DNA from 3 places in the Oceanobacillus sp. FSL K6-0118 genome. Region 3 is predicted to be linked to each of the others. Evidence: riboswitches for the same ligand, from Rfam matches in the RefSeq annotation. Region 3 holds a riboswitch; each other region holds the start of a gene.
The links. Region 3 has a riboswitch for S-adenosylmethionine ahead of MHI02_RS00040 (PLP-dependent aspartate aminotransferase family protein). Riboswitches for the same ligand answer to the same signal wherever they lie in the genome.
Positions count from the first base shown of each region.

Region 1: it holds a riboswitch for S-adenosylmethionine, as region 3 does, so the genes downstream of both, MHI02_RS16345 (carboxymuconolactone decarboxylase family protein) here and MHI02_RS00040 (PLP-dependent aspartate aminotransferase family protein) in region 3, are expected to answer to the same signal.
Region 2: it holds a riboswitch for S-adenosylmethionine, as region 3 does, so the genes downstream of both, MHI02_RS17915 (cyclase family protein) here and MHI02_RS00040 (PLP-dependent aspartate aminotransferase family protein) in region 3, are expected to answer to the same signal.

Region 1 is NZ_JBBOVR010000001.1:3,215,199-3,217,469, reverse strand. It holds gene MHI02_RS16350 (bile acid:sodium symporter family protein) at 1-617, shown strand, start outside; SAM riboswitch class I at 849-954, shown strand; gene MHI02_RS16345 (carboxymuconolactone decarboxylase family protein) at 1,111-1,779, shown strand; gene MHI02_RS16340 (LLM class flavin-dependent oxidoreductase) at 1,798-2,271, shown strand, end outside.
Region 2 is NZ_JBBOVR010000003.1:26,311-28,581, forward strand. It holds gene MHI02_RS17910 (FadR/GntR family transcriptional regulator) at 1-634, opposite strand, end outside; SAM riboswitch class I at 802-903, shown strand; gene MHI02_RS17915 (cyclase family protein) at 995-1,768, shown strand; gene MHI02_RS17920 (5-methyltetrahydropteroyltriglutamate--homocysteine S-methyltransferase) at 1,780-2,271, shown strand, end outside.
Region 3 is NZ_JBBOVR010000001.1:9,712-11,982, reverse strand. It holds gene MHI02_RS00040 (PLP-dependent aspartate aminotransferase family protein) at 1-880, opposite strand, end outside; SAM riboswitch class I at 1,002-1,119, opposite strand; gene megL (methionine gamma-lyase) at 1,422-2,271, shown strand, end outside.

The DNA.
Region 1 (2,271 bases), 3.2 Mb from region 3:
CTTCTAATGTAATGACGTTTATGGCTAAAGGGAACACAGCATTATCCGTAACGGTAACAGCGTTATCAACATTGCTTGCACCAATTTTAACTCCGTCATTGACTTATTTGTTTGCCAGTCAATGGCTTTCCGTGTCATTCATGGACATGTTCTTGTCGATTGTCCAAGTCGTCTTATTACCAATCGTTTTAGGTGTAGTTATCCGGATGCTATTTAGCAAACAGGTCAGTAAAAGTGTGGAAGTATTACCACTCATTTCAGTCATTGGAATTGTAGGAGTAGCTTCAGCAGTTGTGGCTGTAAATAAAGAATCGATTATGACTTCAGGACTTCTCATTTTTGCAGTCGTCGTACTACATAATTGTTTAGGATATTTGTTCGGGTACTTACTCGCGAAGGCAATCAAACTTAATTTTAAAGATCAAAAAGCAATTTCTATCGAAGTTGGCATGCAAAATTCAGGACTTGCCGCGTCGCTTGGGCTTGCTCATTTCTCGCCAATTGCAGCCGTTCCTGGTGCAATCTTTAGTGTTTGGCATAATATCTCAGGTCCACTCCTTGCAAACTGGTGGGGGAAGAAAGAGCAAGCTGAACCTGGTGTTAAGAAAACTGCATAAGTTTATTTGCTGCTCTTGTATGGTGAAGTATGTATTCTTCACCATACAAGAAAGTTTGACCTATCAACCAAGATATTGTTTCTGTGGGTAATAGTGAATTAGGCCAAAGGTTCTAATTTTTTTGGTGACAATATCCCTGTTGATAAAAAAGTCCTTTTCTGAAAATTTCCTGTTGACAGATTCCTTTTGGTTATGTAAGATGTTATTAATTCTTACTAATTGAATATGTTTTCCTTATCAAGAGTCGGGGTAGGAACCTGGTCCGTGGATCCCGCAGCAACCATTACTAAAGTAATAAGGTGCTAATTCCAGCAAGCTGATGCTTGAACGATGAGGGTTGGTATATATGACCTCTTCTCATCAGAAGGGGTCTTTTGTTTACCATTTTCTTAGAGGGGTAATCAAATGGAAAAATTTTTAAACACAATTCCGATTAAACATATTGGAAAAATTATATTCTTAGTAAGAAAAAATGTAAAGGGAGAGATTTAGAATGACAATTACAAAAACAGATAGCTTGTATAAGAAGGAATATTTCGGGAGGATTTTTGAATTAAAGGAATATGCACCAGAGGCTTTCGAAACTTTTTTCAAATTTAATGATCAAGCATTAGCAGAAGGAAAGCTTTCGGTTAAATTAAAGGAATTAATTGCAGTAGCGGTTGCGCATATTACAGGTTGCCCGTATTGCATTGATTTACATGTTGGAAACGCAAAGAAAAATGATTCCTCGAAAGAAGAAGTTGCAGAGGCAATTTTTGTTGCGACTGCACTGAAAGCTGGTTCTGCTTTGGCACATGGTGTGAATGGACTGAACGCTTTTGATAATAGTGGAGGTGAAGAGTTCTATAAAGCATCTTACTTTAATCGATTGAAAGAATTTAATGCATTAAGCGAAGAAACGTTCCAGGCTTTTGTGAATTTTGATGGAAAAGCAATAAAAGCTGGAAAATTATCCGTAAAAGAAAAAGAACTAATTGCAGTAGCATCTGCACATACAACAGGTTGTGTATATTGCATTGATGTACATACCAAAAATGCGAAGAAAGCTGGGGCAGACTTAGAAGAAATTTCAGAGGCGATTTTCGTTGCAGTTGCGCTTAAAGCAGGTTCTGCAATTGCTCATAGTGTAAATGCGCTAAATGCTTATGATGAGAAATAAGAAAAGGAGAGATACGCATTGAGTAAAAGGAAACAGATTCATTTAAACGGTTTTGTGCAAAATTCACCTTCTCCACATTCTACTGGATTATGGAAACACGAAAAAGATCAAGGAACGAAACATAATCGATTAGAGTTTTGGACGGAAACAGCGAAAGTATTAGAACGTGGGAAATTTGATGCGGTTTTTATTGCGGATGTATTAGGAACCTATTCGGTTTATGGAAACAGCCATGATGCAGCGGTACGTCATGCCGTACAACTTCCTGCACATGACCCATTGTTAATTATTTCCGCAATGGCTCAAGTCACGGAGCATATTGGCTTCGCACCGACAGTTTCAGCCACATATGCACAGCCATATGCATTGGCACGCCAATTATCTACCCTCGATCATTTAACAGAAGGTCGTGTAGCGTGGAATGTAGTGACTTCGTATTTGGAAAGTGAAGCTATTAATCTAGGATTATCTGGACGTCTCCCGAAAAATCAG
Region 2 (2,271 bases), on a different contig from region 3:
CATATTTTCTAGCCCCTTCGACATCCTGTTCCCGAATTGCTCGGACTAGTTCGTGGTGAATTTCCTTGTCATAATCGAATGGTATGTCCATGATCATGATGTCATGAATGGAGGAATATAAAGGGTCTGTCATATACTCATATAAATCCTGCAATAATTGATTATTGCTCGCTTTTACAATAGCTTTATGAAATGTAATATCCGCTATAACGAATTCTTCTATGTCGTCTTTTTTGGCTGCCGCCTGACATTGCGCCATACATACTTCAATTTCCGCTAAAGCTTCCTCCGTTCTATGTTTGGCGGCCATCTCAGCTGCCTCCCGCTCTAGTGCTAGTCGTACTTCTAGCGTATCGATTAAATTGGATTTTTCGATATGGCGATTGAAGGCAGCTTCCAAAGCGCTTGACGAACGAACAATCGTCCCGCTTCCTTGTTTTGTTTCCAATAAGCCCGCATGCACCAAAGCGTGAATAGCCTCTCTTAACGTATTACGACTAACACCAAATTCCTCCATAAGTTCCATTTCTGGTGGCAACTTTTCACCAATGGGCCACTTCTCGCTTTCAATTAGATACTCTATTTGGGAAACCACTTGATCCACTAAGGATACCCTGTTTGTCTTTTTTAGCATTTTTCCACACTCCAAATTTGTAGGATGATTGGGATATTGGATATTTTATCATAGCCAACATGTATTGTAAATGGAACCGAGAAAAATCCCACTGAATCTAATTTAACCCTTGACATCCATTTTCAAATCGTATATAGTTGATTCAATCAATTTAATATTCTTAATATTTCTTATCCAGAGAGGTGGAGGGACTGGCCCTTGGAAGCCTCGGCAGCGGACTTGTAAAAGTACTGTGCCAATTCCAGAAGCAATAAGCTTAGAGATAAGAAGAGTAACTTCGATTATCTGTGTAGTAAATCTCTTCTTATCTTTAAGAAGAGATTTTTTTGTTTTTAAAAGTTATTTAATGGAGGTGGTTTCATGTCTTTAACAAAAACAGAAAATGAACTTTTAAATGCGATTGAATTACTTAAAAGGAAACAATGGGTGGATTTGACGCATACATTCGGTCCAGATTCTCCACATTTTGCAGCATTTGAAGATGCAGAAATTACAACACTTTTTACACATGATGATGGATTTTTTGCGCAACGATTTAAATTTCCTGGACAATATGGAACACATATTGATGCACCAATTCATTTCGTTCCAGGGGACAGGCGTTACTTGGAAGACCTTGAATTAAAAGAACTTGTCCTCCCACTCGTTGTCATTGATAAATCAAAAGAGGCCGAGGAAAATAATGATTTTGTTCTTTCAGTCGATGATATTTTAGAGTTTGAAAAAGAGCATGGAAAAATAGAAGCAGGTACCTTTGTTGCACTTAGAACAGATTGGAGTAAAGGTTGGCCGAACAAAGAAGCTTTTGAAAACAAAGATGCAGATGGCAATAGTCATACACCAGGATGGGGAATTGCTGCACTCCAATTTTTGTTTGAAGAAAGGAGTATTAATGCCGTTGGACATGAAACATTTGATACAGACGCAGCAATTGATGTTCGAAAAAACGGGTCACTAATTGGGGAATATTATGTCCTTGAACAAGATACGTATCAAATTGAGTTATTAACGAATTTAGATAAAGTACCTGCAAAAGGTGCTGTTATCTTCAGTATTAGTCCAAAACCCGAGAAAGCAACTGGGTTCCCCGTTCGTTCTTTTGCTATTTTACCTGAAAAAATAATGAAAATATAGGAGAGATAAAAATGACAAAAACTCTAGTAAAAGCACCATTTAGAGCAGATCATGTAGGAAGTTTATTACGTCCAGAAAGAATCCATCAAGCAAGAAAGGATTTCCAAGCTGGCAATATTACAGCTAGCGAGTTATACAAAATAGAAACAGAAGAAATTAAACAATCTGTTGATAAGCAAATTGAGGTTGGCCTACAGGCAGTTACTGACGGAGAAATTCGACGTAGATTTTGGCATACAGATTTTATGGAGCATTTAAATGGGGTGGAAGGCTATGTTCCTGAAAGCGGGTTTGCCTTTAAAGGAGAAGAAACAGAAAGATATGATGTCCGAGTCGTAGGTAAGGTTTCCTTTAACCCGGAACACCCACATTTGAAAGACTTTTCTCTTTTTAAAGAAATTGTTGGGGATCGTGCAATTGCCAAACAAACCATTCCAAGTCCAAACCAATTTTTCAACGCTGGTATCCGTAACCTAGAAATCTATCCAGATATTGAAGAATAT
Region 3 (2,271 bases):
TGCGTAAATGTAAGGTCTCCAATCCTTGTAAAAATAGGAAAGCATTTTGTGGACTTAAACACGCGCCTATGTCACGTAATAATTGGACACGTAATTTTGTAATAAATGCTGCTGGGCCAAGGTCTGCATATTTTAACCCATTATAGCTTTCATCAGGTTCTGTAAACCCTGGGAATTTCCCATTCCCCCAATCAAAACGTCCACCATCTACAACGACACCGCCAATGGTAGTACCATGACCACCAATCCATTTTGTGGCGGAATGTACAACGATATCTGCCCCCCATGAGATTGGTTTTGTAACGTATGGAGTTGCAAATGTGTTATCAATGATTAACGGAATTCCATTCTCATGAGCAATGTCCGCAATGGTTTCTACATCGAATACTTGTAAACTTGGATTTGTAATAATTTCACCAAAAACGGCCTTTGTTTTTTCGTTGATAGCAGCTCTTACTGCTTCAGGGTTTGTTCCATCTACAAATTTAACGTTGATGCCATACTTTGGAAGAGTATTAGCAAAAAGATTGTATGTACCACCATATAGGTTGCTGTCGGCCACAATCTCATCTCCGGCTTCTGCAATATTCAAAATAGCAAATGTTATGGCCGCCATTCCTGATGATAGCGACAGGGCACCAACACCATCTTCTAAAGCTGCTATTCGTTGTTCAAACGCATCCAATGTAGGATTCATGATTCGAGAGTAAATATTACCAGGTTCTGCTAAACCAAATAAATTTTGCGCATGCTCGGTATCACGGAAAACATAAGAAGTTGTTTGATAAATTGGAACCGCACGTGAGCCGGTTGTTGGATCAACCTCTTGACCTGCATGAAGTAATAATGTTTCAGGGTTTTGTAAATCGAATTTAGACATAGATAATTCCTCCTTGAGTGTTTGATTGGTATGTTACTATTCCAAATCTGGAGGCAGAGGGGATGAAAAAAAGCCCTCTTCCTAAGAAGAGGGCTTCTATTTATACAAATAGCCGATCCTCCTCTTATCTTCCAGTTCATGTGACCTGTAGGATTTAGCACCGTAGAAAAGTAAGAGTTACTAACTTTCAGGTTGCCGGGCTTCAAAGGGCCTATTCCCTCCACCGCTCTTGATAAGAGATTTATTGATTAATGCTTAGTATAATGGTCGGGATTTTATTTGTCAATACATTTCAAAAAAATAAATAATTTTATCTTACCTCAAGCTTCTGGGGGAACAAAAAAGGTAGGTGGGAGATCAACTGTCCGTAAAAATCCGACTAAGGGGATGGAGGAAAACCTCCACAGATGGTTGTTCTTCTTTATACATTTAGTATTCTAACTATTGTATTTCCAGGGGCTTAAGTTTTTTTAAACCTATTCAATGAAACTTAACTAAATGCATATATATAAGTATGGAAATGGAAGGGGGATAAGGACGGATGGGAAAGAAATATAAACATATAGAAACAGCAATTATTCACGATGGTTATGAGGATAAAGAAATGTTAGGAAGTTTGGCACCACCCATTTTTCAGACGTCAACTTTTACATTTGATTCAGCAGAACAAGGGGAGTTGCGTTTTTCGGGGAAAGAAGATGGGTATATATATTCGAGACTTGGAAATCCTACTGTAACTATTTTGGAAAAAAAGATAGCTACGTTAGAAAATGGGGAGCGGGGACTAGCTTTTAGTTCAGGGATGGCAGCAGTCTCGGCTGTACTAATCTCCTTATCAAAAGCAAACGATCATATCTTATGCTCTTCAGGTTTATATGGGTGTACGTTTGGTCTTTTAACCATGATGAAGGATAAGTATAACATGAAAGTTGATTTTTCAAATATGGACACCGAAGAAGAAATCCGCTCCAAAGTAAAACCTGAAACAGCGGTCATTTATATTGAAACTCCGATTAACCCGACGATGCGTTTAGTAGATTTAGAAATGGTTTCCAAGGTTGCCAAGGAATTTGATATTCCAGTTGTTGTGGATAATACCTTTTCCACTCCTTATTTACAGAAACCACTTGATTTAGGCTGTGATGTTGTCATTCATAGTGCAACGAAATATATTGGCGGGCATGGAGATGTGATAGCAGGACTCGTGGTTGGGAAGAAGGAATTTGTGGATAAGGTTGCATTAACTACTTTAAAAGACATTGGTGGGGTTATGTCCCCGTTTGATGCTTGGCTTTTAATTCGTGGATTAAAGACATTACCTTTACGTATGGACCGCCATTGCGAAAATGCGAAGAAGATCATGGAACATCTCAAAAGTCACCCGAAAGTGG